DNA from 2 places in the Streptomyces fungicidicus genome. Region 1 is predicted to be linked to the other one. Evidence: predicted binding sites of a transcription regulator. Region 1 holds the regulator's gene; the other holds the start of a gene.
What was found. The regulator HrcA, encoded in region 1, represses chaperone genes, less so after heat shock. The targets are predictions, from matches to a motif close to TTNGCACTCNGNNNNNCNGAGTGCNAA.

Region 1 (7,376 bases):
GGTCGGAGCCGTCGGCGAGGGAGGAGTACAGGGCGCCGGTGCCCTCGTGGTCGGAGAGGAACGCGATCCGGTCCCCCGCCCACAGCGGGTACTCGATGTTCCCGTCCAGGTCCTCGTGCAGCCGTACGAACTCGCCGTCGCCCGCGCGGTCGATCCACAGCTTGCCCGCGGTGCCGCCCCGGTAGCGCTTCCACCAGGCGGCCTCGCGGCCCATCGGCGCGGACAGCAGCACGGTGTGCGGTCCGTCGGCGACGTCGCCCACGGGGCCGTACGGCAGGGTGGCGGCCGGGCCGCCGTCGAGCGGGACGGCGCGGGCCCAGCTGCGCCGCAGACTGGCCTGGCCCTCGGTGCTGAGCGCCAGCACCCGTCCGTCCGCCGTCCAGCCGCGGACCTGGGTCCGCGCGCTGCCCCAGTGGGTCAGGCGTCTGCCGGGGCCCCCGTCGACGGGCGCGACGTGCACCTCGGGGGCGCCGTCGCGGGTGGAGGTCCAGGCGACGGTGGTGCCGTCGGGTGAGACACGCGGGTGGTTCACCGGCACGTTGTCGGCGCTGACCCGCCAGGCCCGGCCGCCGTCGAGCGGGGCGAGCCACACGTCGTCCTCGGCGGTGAAAGCGACCAACTCGCCGTGCGGGTGCGGGAATCGGAGGTAAGCGGCGGATGCGGCGGATGCGACCGATGCGGGCTGTGTCACCCGATCACCCTATGCACGGGGAAGCTGCCTGGACAGGGGTTTGGATCACTTGCCCTCGACGGGGCGACAGGAGGGGTACTGCTCGCACCACACGGTCGTGGTGACGGTCACGGTGACCGTGGGCTTCGGGCCGCGCTGCGTCGGTTCGCCCACGCGCGGCGGGCTGGTGGAGTCGCAGTCGCCGAGGCCGTCGACCCGGAACCACTGCTTGCCGTCCACCTTCGCGGTGAGGTCGCCGCGTACGCAGGCGCCGTTGACGGCGTGGGTGACCTTGCCGTCGACGGTGATCTCCTTGCCGTCCTCCGTCTCGCCGTCGCAGTCGACGGCGGCGACGGTGTTCTCGCCGGCCTTGTCCCCGGCCTTGTCCCCGAAGGAGGCGGTGCAGGTGAGCCATCGCACGCCGGCCTTCTGCCGGTTGAGCTCCTTGGTCACGGTCTCGTCGGTGGTGAGCGCGACGGCCGCGGAACCCAGTCCGCCGCCCTCGCACGCCGCGAGCCCACCGATGGCGGCCACGGCGAATCCGGCGACCAGCACCTGTCGCATCCTCATGCCCGGCAGCCTGCCACCGCCACCGCCGGCGCGATAGGGCGCATACGGTCACTTACTCCCCGCCCAGGCTCCTTTGAGCCCCTCCGGCGTTTGAGGAGCGGGGGTCCGGGGGCAGCGCCCCCGGGTCGGGACGGGAAGGGGCGGCGGGGGCGAGAAACCCCCGGCTCAGGACCAGCGCCCCGTACGCCCCAGCAACAACGCCCCCGCCGCCGTCCCCGCCGTGGACGTCCGCAGCACACTCCGCCCCAGCCGGTAGGCCCGCGCCCCGGCCCCCTCGAAGGCCGCCAACTCCTCCGGAGAAACGCCCCCTTCCGGCCCGACGACCAGCACGACGTCCCCGGACGCGGGAAGCCCGGCGGTCGCCAGCGGCTCGACCCCGCTCTCGTGCAGCACGGCCGCGAAGTCCGCTTCGGCGAGAAGTGACGCAACCTGCTTGGTCGTCGCCGCGTCCGCGACCCGCGGGAAGCGCACCCGCCGGGACTGCTTGCCGGCCTCCCGCGCCGTCGCCCGCCACTTGGCGAGGGACTTCAGACCCCGCTCGCCCTTCCACTGCGTGATGCAGCGCGACGCCGACCAGGGCACGATCACGTCGACGCCGACCTCGGTCATCGTCTCCACGGCCACCTCACCCCGGTCGCCCTTGGGCAGCGCCTGGACGACGGTGAGCCGGGGGAACTCCTCGGGCTCCTCGACGACATGGCCGAGCCGCACGATCAGCCGGTCCTTGCCCTCGGTGCCGTCGACCTCGCCCTCCGCCCAGCGGCCCGCGCCGTCGGTGAGCACGACGGCCTCGCCGGCCCGCAGCCGCTTCACGGCGACGGCGTGCCGTCCCTCGGGGCCGTCGAGCACATGGCGGCCGGAGCCGTCGGTGGCGAAGTCGTCGACGACGAAGACCGGGGCGGTCATCGGGCGCCTCCCGTCGACAACGCCGCCCTGGCGGTGGCGAGTTCGGCGGCCAGGACCTCCACCAGCTGCCCTGCGGGCAGCTCGCGTGCCATCCGGTGGCCCTGCCCCGCCCACAGCGCCATGCCCTGCGCGTCCCCGGCCCTGGCGGCGGCCTTGCGCAGCGGCGCGGTGAGGTGGTGGACGTCCGGGTAGGCGGCGGGCGCGTACGGGCCGTGCTCGCGCAGGAAGCGGTTGACCAGGCCGCGTGCCGGGCGGCCGGAGAAGGCGCGGGTCAGCTCGGTGCGGACGTACAGGGGGTTGGTCAGGGCCTGCTTGTGCAGGGCGTGCGCGCCGGATTCGGGGGTGGCGAGGAAGGCGGTGCCGAGCTGGGCGGCGGAGGCGCCGGCCGCGAGCACGGCGGCGATCTGGCCGCCGCGCATGATGCCGCCGGCGGCGACGACCGGGATGCCGACGGATTCCCGGACCTGGGCGACGAGGGACAGCAGCCCCACGCCGGAGCCGTCGGTCTCCGGGACGTCGCGGTGGGTGCCCTGGTGGCCGCCGGCCTCGACGCCCTGCGCGATCACCGCGTCCGCGCCGGCCCGCTCCACGGCCCGGGCCTCCTCCGCGGTGGTGGCGGTGACCAGCGTGTACGTGCCGACGCGGCGCAGGGAGTCCAGCGCCTCACGGGCCGGCACACCGAAGTGGAACGACACCGCCGGTACCGGGTTGTCCAGCAGGACGGCGAGCTTGGCGTCGTAGCCGTCGTCGCGGCCGCTGTCCGGGTCGCCGAGCTCGGTCTCGTACCAGCCGGCCTCACCGGCCAGCTGGTGGGCGTAGACGCCGACGGCGGCCGGGTCGGCGGTCTCCGGCTGCGGCAGGAAGAGGTTGACACCGAAGGGCCGGGAGGTCAGTCCCCGAAGCTGCTTGATCTCCTGGTACATCCCGTCCGCGGTCTTGTACCCGGCGGCGAGGAAACCGAGCCCGCCCGCCTCGGACACGGCGGCGGCGAGCTGTGGCACGGAGACACCGCCCGCCATGGGCGCCTGCACGATCGGGTGCGGGAGGAGATCGGTCGGTACGGAGGACATGAGCGCATATTGCCACGTCCCCCGGCCGACTCCGAACGCGCCCTTCCCCCGGGCACGAGGCACTTTCCCCGAGGTCACCGCGCCCGGCCCCGACACCGGGCACCGACCGCGACCGGCACCCGGCGCCGGACGGATCAGCGCCCGTTGAACGCGTCCTTCAGCCGCGAGAACAGCCCCTGCTGCCCCGGCTGACTGTGCCTGCCCGGGGGACGACCCCCGGACCCCCGGCAGGACCCCCGACGCCCGGCGCCAGACAGATCAGCGCCCGTTGAACGCGTCCTTCAGCCGCGAGAACAGCCCCTGCTGCCCCGGCTGGAACTGGCCCGTGGGCCGTTCCTCGCCGCGCAGCTTGGAGAGTTCGCGGAGCAGGCGTTCCTGCTCGGGGTCGAGCTTGGTCGGGGTCTGGACCTCGACGTGGACGATGAGGTCGCCCCGGCCTCCGCCGCGCAGATGCGTGACGCCCCGGCCGTGCAGCGGGATCGACTGGCCGGACTGGGTGCCGGGCCGGATGTCGACCTCCTCCAGACCGTCCAGCGTCTCCAGGGGCACCTTGGTGCCGAGGGCCGCCGCCGTCATCGGGAGGGTGACCGTGCAGTGCAGGTCGTCGCCGCGCCGCTGGAACTGCGCGTGCGGCAGTTCGTGGATCTCCACGTACAGGTCACCGGCGGGACCGCCGCCGGGCCCGACCTCGCCCTCGCCGGACAGCTGGATCCGGGTGCCGTTGTCGACACCGGCCGGGATCTTGACCGTCAGGGTGCGGCGGGAACGGATCCTGCCGTCGCCCGCGCACTCCGGGCACGGCGTCGGGACGACCGTGCCGAAGCCCTGGCACTGCGGGCAGGGGCGGGACGTCATGACCTGGCCCAGGAAGGACCGCGTGACCTGCGAGACCTCACCGCGGCCACGGCACATGTCACAGGTCTGCGCGGTGGTGCCCGGAGCGGCGCCCTCGCCGCTGCACGTGGTGCAGACGACGGCCGTGTCGACCTGGATGTCCTTGGTCGTGCCGAACGCGGCCTCGTCCAGCTCGACATCGATCCGGATCATCGCGTCCTGACCCCGGCGGGTGCGCGAGCGCGGCCCGCGCTGCGACGCCGTGCCGAAGAACGCGTCCATGATGTCGGAGAAGTTGCCGAAGCCGCCGGCCCCGAAGCCGCCCGCGCCACCGGCGCCGCCGGCCTGCGAGAGCGGGTCGCCGCCGAGGTCGTAGACCTGCTTCTTCTGCGGGTCCGACAACACCTCGTAGGCGGCGTTGATCTCCTTGAACCGCTCTTGCGTCTTGGGATCAGGATTGACGTCCGGATGCAGCTCGCGGGCGAGCCGCCGGAAGGCCTTCTTGATCTCCTCCTGCGACGCGTCGCGGCGCACGCCGAGTACGGCGTAGTAGTCCGTGGCCACTACGACTCCGCCAGGATCTGTCCGACGTACCGTGCCACTGCGCGTACCGCTCCCATCGTTCCCGGGTAGTCCATGCGTGTCGGTCCGACCACGCCGAGCTTGGCAACAGCCTCGCCGCCCGAACCGTAGCCCACCGACACGACGGACGTGGAGTTGAGTCCCTCGTAGGCGTTCTCGTGCCCGATGCGCACGGTCATGCCCGAATCCCCCGCCTCGCCAAGCAACTTGAGGAGCACGACCTGCTCCTCGAGCGCCTCAAGGACGGGCCGGATGGTGAGGGGGAAGTCATGTCCGAAGCGGGTGAGATTGGCGGTGCCGCCGATCATCAGACGCTCCTCGTTCTCCTCGACGAGCGTCTCCAGGAGTGTGGAGAGCACCGTCGAGACCGTGCCGCGGTCGTCCGCCTCGAAGGCCTCGGGGAGGTCCTCCACCAGGCTCGGCACATCACTGAAGCGGCGGCCGGCGACCCGGCTGTTGAGCCGCGCCCGCAGGTCCGCCAGGGACGCCTCGCCGAACGGCGCCGGGCAGTCGACCAGGCGCTGCTCGACCCGGCCGGTGTCCGTGATCAGCACCAGCATCAGCCGCGCGGGCGCCAGGGCCAGCAGCTCCACGTGGCGCACCGTCGAGCGGGTGAGCGACGGGTACTGCACGACGGCGACCTGCCGGGTGAGCTGCGCGAGCAGCCGCACCGTCCTGGCCACCACGTCGTCGAGGTCGACGGCGCCCTCGAGGAAGTTCTGGATGGCGCGCCGCTCGGGCGCGGTCATCGGCTTGACGCCGGCGAGCTTGTCGACGAACAGGCGGTAGCCCTTGTCGGTGGGGATGCGCCCGGCACTGGTGTGCGGCTGGGCGATGAACCCCTCGTCCTCCAGGGCCGCCATGTCGTTGCGCACGGTGGCCGGGGAGACGCCGAGGTTGTGCCGCTCGGTGAGCGCCTTGGAGCCGACGGGCTCCTCGGTGCCGACGTAGTCCTGGACGATGGCGCGCAGCACCTGGAGCCTGCGTTCACTGAGCATCGCGCACACCTCCAGATGCCTTCCGACCGAATACTTCCCCGGGACCCCCTGGCACTCTTCGTACGCGAGTGCCAGACCTCCCCGGCCAAGTGTACGGCCGGTGGGTACGCCCCGGGCAAGGCCGGTCCCACGCCGTCGCGCCGGGCGGGCCCGTCCCCGATAGCGTCCCGTCATGACCGTGACTTGGGAAGAGACGGGATGGGAGCAGTTGGCGCCCGGCGTGGGACGGTGCCGGCTGCCCGTGTGGGACTGCACGGCGGGGCTCGTGGTGGGCTCGGACGGCGTGCTGCTCGTCGACGCGGGCTCCGCCCCGGCCGAGGGCGCGCGGTTGCGGACGGAGGCGCGGACGCTCACCGGACGCCGTGTGACGCATCTCGCGCTCACCCACCCCCACTTCGATCACATCCTGGGGGCGCCGGCGTTCCCGGACGCGGAGGTGTTCGGCGCGGTGGGCATGGACGCGGTGCTGTCCGGCCGCGGGCGGGCGGAGCTGCGGGCGGACGCGGTGCGCCACGGGCTGGACGCGCACACGGCGGAGGTGGCCGTGGACGCGCTGGTCGCGCCCCGGCACATGGTGTCCGGCGAGTGGACGCTCGACCTGGGCGGCGGTCTGCAGGTGCTGCTGGCGAACGTGGGTCCGGGGCACACCGCCCACGACCTCGCGGTGCTCGTCCCCGGCTCTCCGGAGGTGGTCTTCTGCGGCGACCTGGTCGAGGAGTCGGGCGAGCCGCAGGCCGGCCCCGACGCCGTGCCGTCGCGCTGGCCGGCCGCGCTGGACCGGCTGCTGGAGCTGGGCGGCGAGGACGCGCGGTACGTCCCCGGTCACGGAGCGGTGGTGAACGCGGCGTTCGTGCGGGCCCAGCGCGACGCCCTGGCGGCCCGTTTCGGCGTGTCGGACTGATCACGGCGGGCGCGCTCCTCGTATCGTCATCAGAATGCGCCAGTACTCCGCCGATCTGACCCCTCCGTGGAAGAAGCCGCAGCCGGTGCCGGAGGTGGCGGCCGAGCCGGGACTGGTGGTGGAGGAGCCCGGCACGGGCTTCTGCGGCGCGGTGATCCGCTGCGAGGCGGGCACGGTGACCCTGGAGGACCGCTTCGGCAAGCACCGGGTGTTCCCGCTGGAGCCGCGCGGGTTCCTGCTGGAGGGGCGCGTGGTGACGCTGGTACGACCGTCCGCCGGTCCGGCGCGTCCCACCCGTACGGCGTCCGGTTCGGTGGCCGTTCCCGGCGCACGCGCGCGGGTCGCCCGGGCGGGGCGGATCTACGTCGAGGGGCGGCACGACGCGGAGCTGGTCGAGAAGGTGTGGGGCGACGACCTGCGCGTCGAGGGCGTGGTCGTGGAGTACCTGGAGGGCGTGGACGACCTGCCGTCCGTGGTGGCCGAATTCGCACCCGGCCCGGACGCGCGGCTGGGCGTCCTGGTGGACCACCTGGTGCCCGGCTCGAAGGAGTGGCGGATCGCGGAGTCGGTGACGAGCGAGCACGCGCTGGTGGTGGGCCACCCCTACATCGACGTCTGGGAGGCCGTGAAGCCGGCGTCCGTCGGCATCGAGGCGTGGCCGCGGGTGCCACGGGGTCAGGACTGGAAGAAGGGGGTGTGCCGGGCGCTGGGCTGGCGGGTGGCGAACACCGGTGAGGCGTGGCAGCGGATCCTCGGCTCGGTCCACTCGTACAAGGACCTGGAGCCCCAGCTCCTGGGCCGCGTGGAAGAACTGATCGACTTCGTGACCGCCGCGGCGTGACGGA
Region 2 (7,376 bases), 900 kb from region 1:
GTGGACGTCCGCCGGGACGTCCAGCATCCGCACGCCGTCCTCGCCCACCCCGCGCCGCACGGCCTCCCGGTCGCCGTCGGACAGCGCCGAGCACACCCACAGCGCCCCCGCGTCCGGCCCGATCGCCGACAGCCCGGACACCAGCCCGCCGCCGCCCCGTTTGGCGCGCAGCGACCCGTCGTCCGCAACCTCGTACGAGACCGGTCCCCGATTGGAGGCGACCAGCACCTGAGCAGCACCGAAGCTTGAAGCCATACGCCTCAACCTAGCCCGGCCCCCGGCACCTCAAACGCACGGTTCGGCCGTATACGGCTCAGGCCACCCGCCGCGCCTGGTACTCGGCGATCTCCGCCATCGGCGGCCGTTCCTCCGTGTCCACGGAGTACGTACGGGGCTCGAAGTTGTCGCCGGTCCGCTCGAACTGGGTCAGCGACGGGCGGATCAGATGGCCGCGGGCCAGGCGGAGCTGGGCGGTGCGGTAGATCGCGGCGGCCATCCGGCCGAGCGCCTGGCCGTCCTGGTGGCGATGCTTGCGGACGCCGACGTCGACCTGGGCGAGCGCGTCCAGGCCCACCAGGTGCAGGGCGTCGACCAGCATGCCGAGCTCCACGCCGTACCCGACCGGGAACGGAAGCTGCTCCAGCAGGGTGCGGCGGGCCGCGTACTCGCCGCCGAGCGGCTGCACGAAGCCGGCCAGCTGGGGCCAGTGCATGTTCAGCAGCGGGCGGGCCATCAGCTCCGTGACCCGGCCGCCCTGGCCCGCGGCCGAGCCCAGGGGGCGGTCGTACATGGCCTTGACCAGCTGTACGTCCGGCTCGGTGAGCAGCGGGCCGACGATGCCGGAGACGAAGTCGGAGGAGAACTCCCTGAGGTCCGCGTCGACGAAGCAGACGATGTCCCCGGAGGTGACCAGCAGCGAGCGCCACAGCACCTCGCCCTTGCCGGGCACCGCCGCCAGACGCGGCAGGATCGCGTCCCGGTGCACCACGGTCGCGCCGGCCGCCGCCGCCACCTCGGCCGTGCGGTCGGTCGAGCCGGAGTCGACCACCACCACCTCGTCGACCAGCGGCACCTGGAGCACCAGGTCGTGGCGGAGGACGGACACGATGTCGCCGACGGTCGCCTCCTCGTTCAGCGCGGGCAGCACCACGCTCACCGTCTGCCCCGTGGCGCGTTTCGCCGCCAGGATCCGGTGGAGCGGTCGGTCGGCCACGGACCAGGAACGGTCGATGAGCCAGCGCTCGACTTCTTCCAGCACGGTCCCCGGCTCCTCACTGGCCTGTGATCCATCTCGCGGTTCGGACGACTATCTCAACCATGCAGGCCTTCGGTTACAGTCTTGAACAACGCCGATGACCACCGCATGCCGGGGTCACCGCGCGCACCACAACTGAACACCGCTCATCCAGAGGGGCAGAGGGATACGGCCCGATGAAGCCCCGGCAACCCTCCAGTCGGTTCTTGTCACACGGACGTGGCGAGGCTCCCGGCTAGGGAAGGTGCCAAATCCGTCTCACGGCGAGGTGCGCCGTGAGGAAGATGAGGAGAAAGGGCCTCGCCTCCATGGCTGTGCAGACTGTTGCCACCACCACCGATTCCGCAGTGGACCTCGGCCCCGCAGCGGCGCTCTCCTGCCGCGAGTGCGGTCACCGCGTACCCCTCGGGCCCGTCTTCGCCTGCGAGGAGTGTTTCGGCCCGCTGGAGATCGCCTACGACTTCTCGGCCTACGACACCGAGGAACTCCGCAAGCGGATCGAGGCGGGACCCGCGAACATCTGGCGCTACGCGCCGCTGCTGCCCGTCCCGGCGGACGTGGCCGGCAAGCCCAACCTCAACCCCGGCTGGACCAAGCTCGTCCAGGCCGACAACCTCGCCCGTGAGCTGGGCGTCGACGCCGGCAAGCTGTTCGTCAAGGACGACTCCGGCAACCCGACGCACTCCTTCAAGGACCGTGTCGTCGCCCAGGCCATCGAGGCCGCCCGCGCCTTCGGCTTCACCACCCTCTCCTGCTCCTCCACCGGCAACCTCGCCGGTGCGGTCGGCGCCGCCGCGGCCCGCGCCGGCTTCCGGTCCTGCGTGTTCATCCCGCACGACCTGGAGCAGGGCAAGGTCGTCATGGCCGCGGTGTACGGCGGCGAGCTCGTCGGCATCGAGGGCAACTACGACGACGTGAACCGTTTCTGCTCCGAGCTGATCGGCGACCCGGCCGGAGAGGGCTGGGGCTTCGTCAACGTCAACCTGCGGCCGTACTACGCCGAGGGGTCGAAGACCCTCGCCTACGAGATCTGCGAGCAGCTCGGCTGGCGGCTGCCCGACCAGATCGTGATCCCGATCGCCTCCGGCTCGCAGCTCACGAAGATCGACAAGGGGCTGCAGGAGCTGATCGGGCTCGGGCTGGTCGAGGACAGGCCGTACAGGATCTTCGGCGCGCAGGCCGAGGGCTGCTCGCCGGTGTCCACCGCGTACAAGGCCGGACACGACGTCGTGCGCCCGCAGAAGCCGGACACGATCGCCAAGTCGCTGGCGATCGGGAACCCGGCCGACGGGCCGTACGTGCTGGACATCGCCCGCCGGACGGGCGGGGCGGTGGAGGACGTGACGGACGAGCAGGTCGTGGACGCGATCAGGCTGCTCGCGCGGACCGAGGGGATCTTCGCGGAGACCGCGGGCGGGGTGACCGTGGGAGTCACCAGGAAGCTTCTGGAGAGCGGGGCGCTCGACCCGTCCCTGACCACCGTGGTGCTCAACACCGGGGACGGTCTGAAGACGCTGGACGCGGTGGCCGGCACGGGGATGAGTGCGACCATCCGTCCCAACCTGGAGTCCTTCCGTGCGGCCGGGCTCGGCTGAGTCGTTCGTCCGCCCCCTGGGCAAGTCACCTGACCGGAGGTTTTGTTGTGAGCGTTACCGTGCGTATCCCCACCATCCTGCGTACCTACACCGGCGGTAAGGCCGAGGTGGGTGCCGAGGGCACCACCCTGGGAGAGGTCATCCAGGACCTGGAGAAGAACCACACCGGGATCGCCGCCCGGGTGCTGGACGACCAGGGCAAGCTGCGGCGCTTCGTGAACGTCTACGTCAACGACGACGACGTGCGGTTCGAGCAGGGCCTCGAGACGGCCACCCCGGACGGGGCCGGCGTCTCCATCATTCCGGCGGTCGCCGGCGGCTGATCATTACCTTCGGTAATCACGGTTACCGAGCGTTCGGCGCATTGCCCCCTCCGTAAGAGAAGCGGAGGGGGCAATTCCATTGGATTGAGCACGGTAGGGTTGGGGAACGCGCTCCCGATCCACTGATCGGAAACATTGAATTCCTGCCGCCCGCCCGATTGGATGCAGCCAAACTGCGGGCCCCTTTCGCGGCATTTGCGCCCTATATGCGGCCCGACTTGCCCCGGATTCAGGTGAATTCTCGCCACATTCCGGACCGGTGTAGTCCAGATTTCTCGTCCGATTGACCTGTTGCAGACGGCAGTTGGACAGATACATTCAGCCGCGGTCGACGCGTTCCGGCGCACGCCCCCAACCGTTGGGGGGTGAGGTCTGACCCGGATCCGCGAAGTGCGGATCCGTGCAAGGGCCAGTAATAGGGGAGTTAGGCATGGCTCAGGGCACCGTCAAGTGGTTCAACGCGGAGAAGGGGTACGGCTTCATCGCGGTCGACGGTGGTGCGGATGTTTTCGTCCACTACAGCGCGATCCAGATGGACGGCTACCGCACCCTCGAAGAAGGCCAGCGGGTCGAGTTCGAGATCTCGCAGGGTCAGAAGGGCCCGCAGGCCGACATGGTTCGTCTCAGCGCCTGAACGCGCTACCTGCCGCAAGATCTTCTGCCGGCGAAGGGCCCGCACCCCCGGGGTGCGGGCCCTTCGCCGTGTTCGCGCGCGGCTGAGCGGCCCCGCGACTCCCCGAAGGCGCTTGCACTCGCATGGGTCGAGTGCTAATCATTGCGTTAGCACTCTGAAGGTGAGAGTGACAACGAAGGACCGGGTCGGTGAGGCCCGCAGGCCGTGTGGGGAAGGAACCACGGGGCCGGCGAGCCGTCCGTCGCGGGCGCGGGCGCGGTCCGAAGGAATCACCCCCAGTCCTGGAGGGACCACTTCACATGGCCAAGATCATCGCGTTCGACGAGGAGGCGCGGCGCGGCCTCGAGCGCGGCATGAACCAGCTCGCGGACGCCGTCAAGGTGACGCTCGGCCCCAAGGGCCGCAACGTCGTCCTCGAGAAGAAGTGGGGCGCCCCCACGATCACCAACGATGGTGTGTCCATCGCCAAGGAGATCGAGCTCGAGGACCCGTACGAGAAGATCGGCGCCGAGCTGGTCAAGGAAGTCGCCAAGAAGACGGACGACGTCGCCGGTGACGGTACGACCACCGCGACCGTTCTCGCCCAGGCCCTGGTCAAGGAGGGCCTGCGCAACGTCGCCGCCGGCGCCAACCCGATGGCCCTGAAGCGCGGCATCGAGAAGGCCGTCGAGGCCGTCTCCGGCGCCCTGCTCGAGCAGGCGAAGGATGTCGAGACCAAGGAGCAGATCGCTTCCACGGCCTCCATCTCCGCCGCCGACACCCAGATCGGCGAGCTCATCGCCGAGGCCATGGACAAGGTCGGCAAGGAAGGCGTCATCACCGTCGAGGAGTCCCAGACCTTCGGTCTGGAGCTGGAGCTCACCGAGGGTATGCGCTTCGACAAGGGCTACATCTCGGCGTACTTCGCCACCGACATGGAGCGTATGGAGGCCGTCCTCGACGACCCGTACATCCTGATCGCCAACTCCAAGATCTCCAACGTCAAGGACCTGCTCCCGCTCCTGGAGAAGGTCATGCAGTCGGGCAAGCCGCTGCTGATCATCGCCGAGGACGTCGAGGGCGAGGCCCTGTCGACCCTGGTGGTCAACAAGATCCGCGGCACCTTCAAGTCCGTCGCCGTCAAGGCCCCGGGCTTCGGCGACCGCCGCAAGGCCATGCTCGGCGACATCGCCATCCTCACGGGCGGCGAGGTCATCTCCGAGGAGGTCGGCCTCAAGCTGGAGAACGCGACGCTCGACCTGCTGGGCAAGGCCCGCAAGGTCGTCATCACCAAGGACGAGACCACCATCGTCGACGGTGCCGGCTCGGCCGACCAGGTCCAGGGCCGCGTGAACCAGATCCGCGCCGAGATCGAGAACAGCGACTCGGACTACGACCGCGAGAAGCTGCAGGAGCGCCTGGCGAAGCTCGCCGGCGGTGTCGCGGTCATCAAGGCCGGCGCCGCCACCGAGGTGGAGCTCAAGGAGCGCAAGCACCGCATCGAGGACGCCGTGCGCAACGCCAAGGCGGCCGTCGAGGAGGGCATCGTCGCCGGTGGTGGCGTGGCCCTGCTGCAGGCCTCCCAGGTCTTCGAGAAGCTGGAGCTCGAGGGTGACGAGGCGACCGGCGCCAACGCCGTGAAGCTCGCCCTGGAGGCCCCGCTGAAGCAGATCGCCGTCAACGGTGGTCTCGAGGGCGGCGTCGTCGTGGAGAAGGTCCGCAACCTCCAGGTCGGCCACGGCCTGAACGCCGCGACCGGCGAGTACGTCGACATGATCGCCGAAGGCATCATCGACCCGGCGAAGGTGACCCGCTCTGCCCTGCAGAACGCCGCCTCCATCGCCGCGCTGTTCCTCACCACCGAGGCCGTCATCGCCGACAAGCCGGAGAAGGCCGCGGCCCCGGCCGGCGGCGGCATGCCGGGCGGTGACATGGACTTCTGATCCTCCCGAGGATCGGATCCGTCCGTAGTACGACCGAGGGCGGCATCCCCTGTTCCGACAGGGGGTGCCGCCCTCGGGCGTGCGGGGACCCCGTCGCTGCCGATGTGGCGGGGATCACGGGCGGGTGTGCCGGGACGGCGGAATGCCCCTCCGCCCCCCGCGGTTGACGCCGTCGTGCATTTAATGCACGCGCACATACCATCCGGTACCCCCCCCATGAGGAGTCCTGCTGTGACCGTCACCTCCCCGGAAACCGTCGCCCGAGCCGCCGAGGTCCTCTCCCGGCCGGTCTCCCTCAACGGGCTGACCATCCCCAACCGCATCGCCATGGCGCCGATGACCCGGATGTTCTCGCCGGGCGGTGTGCCCGGTGAGGACGTCGTGTCGTACTACTCCCGCCGTGCCGCCGCCGGTGTCGGACTGATCGTCACCGAGGGGACGTACGTGGGGCACGAGTCCGCCGGTCTGAGCGACCGGGTGCCGCGGTTCCACGGCGCGGAGCAGCTCGCGGGCTGGGCGAAGGTCGCCGAGGCGGTGCACGCGGCGGGCGGCACGATCGTGCCGCAGCTCTGGCACATCGGCATGGTCCGCAAGGAGGGGCAGGCGCCCTACCCGGACGCCCCGGCCGTCGGCCCGTCCGGACTGCGGATGGACGGCGGCGAGGGCGCCGGCAAGGCGATGACGCAGGGCGACATCGACGACGTCGTCGCCGCGTTCGCCCAGGCCGCCGCCGACGCCGAGCGGATCGGTTTCGACGGGCTGGAGCTGCACGGCGCCCACGGCTACCTGATCGACCAGTTCCTCTGGTCCGGCACCAACCGCCGCACCGACGCCTACGGCGGCGACCCGGTGGCCCGCGCGCGGTTCGCGGCGGAGATCGTGGCGGCGGTCCGCGCGGCCGTGTCGCCCGGGTTCCCGGTCCTCTTCCGCTACTCGCAGTGGAAGCAGGACGCCTACGACGCCCGGCTCGCCCGGACGCCCCAGGAGCTGGAGGCGATCCTCGCCCCGCTCGCCGCGGCCGGTGTCGACGCCTTCCACGCGTCCACGCGCCGCTACTGGCTCCCCGAGTTCGAGGACTCCGACCTCAACCTGGCCGGCTGGACGAAGAAGCTGACCGGCAGGCCCGCCATCACCGTCGGATCGGTCGGCCTGAACGGCGAGTTCCTCAAGGCCTTCCAGGGGGAGGGCGCCGAGCTCGGCAGCCTCGACAACCTGCTCGACCGGATGGAGCGGGACGAGTTCGACCTCGTCGCCGTGGGCCGGGCGCTGCTCCAGGACCCGCAGTGGGCTGCCAAGGTGCTGGCCGGGCGCTTCGACGAGCTGGCGCCGTACGACGCGGCGTCCCTGCAGACGCTGAGCTGAGCGGTCGGGCCGGCCGGTGACGCCCCGGAACACGGGGCGTCACCTCCTTGTCACGGGCTTTTAATTTGCTTAAGTCAAACAACTGCATTTAAAGTTGCCTCAGTCAAGCATCCCTGAGTCAACGACGGAGATCTCCCTTCATGTCCGACGCACTCGACCGGCCCGCCCCGCCGGGCGGCCCCGCTCCGGCCCATCCCACCGCCGTGGTGGCCGTGCTCGCCTTCGGCGGCATCGTGGTCTCGCTGATGCAGACCCTGGTGATCCCGATCGTGGGACAGCTGCCGC

Region 2: groL (chaperonin GroEL) is a predicted target of HrcA. The motif match lies at 3,919-3,945, and genes of this name have one in related genera.

The regions. Positions count from the first base shown of each region.
Region 1 covers NZ_CP023407.1:2,577,871-2,585,246, forward strand. Annotated here, with positions in the region: gene CNQ36_RS11625 (S41 family peptidase) at 1-691, opposite strand, end outside; gene CNQ36_RS34665 (hypothetical protein) at 737-1,240, opposite strand; gene CNQ36_RS11635 (16S rRNA (uracil(1498)-N(3))-methyltransferase) at 1,406-2,146, opposite strand; gene CNQ36_RS11640 (nitronate monooxygenase) at 2,143-3,216, opposite strand; gene dnaJ (molecular chaperone DnaJ) at 3,475-4,614, opposite strand; gene hrcA (heat-inducible transcriptional repressor HrcA) at 4,614-5,630, opposite strand; gene CNQ36_RS11655 (MBL fold metallo-hydrolase) at 5,803-6,531, shown strand; gene CNQ36_RS11660 (DUF3097 domain-containing protein) at 6,566-7,372, shown strand.
Region 2 covers NZ_CP023407.1:3,476,871-3,484,246, reverse strand. Annotated here, with positions in the region: gene CNQ36_RS15665 (alpha,alpha-trehalose-phosphate synthase (UDP-forming)) at 1-255, opposite strand, end outside; gene CNQ36_RS15660 (glucosyl-3-phosphoglycerate synthase) at 314-1,258, opposite strand; SAM riboswitch class I at 1,399-1,546, shown strand; gene thrC (threonine synthase) at 1,564-2,850, shown strand; gene CNQ36_RS15650 (MoaD/ThiS family protein) at 2,898-3,173, shown strand; gene CNQ36_RS15645 (cold-shock protein) at 3,604-3,807, shown strand; gene groL (chaperonin GroEL) at 4,107-5,729, shown strand; gene CNQ36_RS15635 (NADH:flavin oxidoreductase) at 5,946-7,091, shown strand; gene CNQ36_RS15630 (MFS transporter) at 7,232-7,376, shown strand, end outside.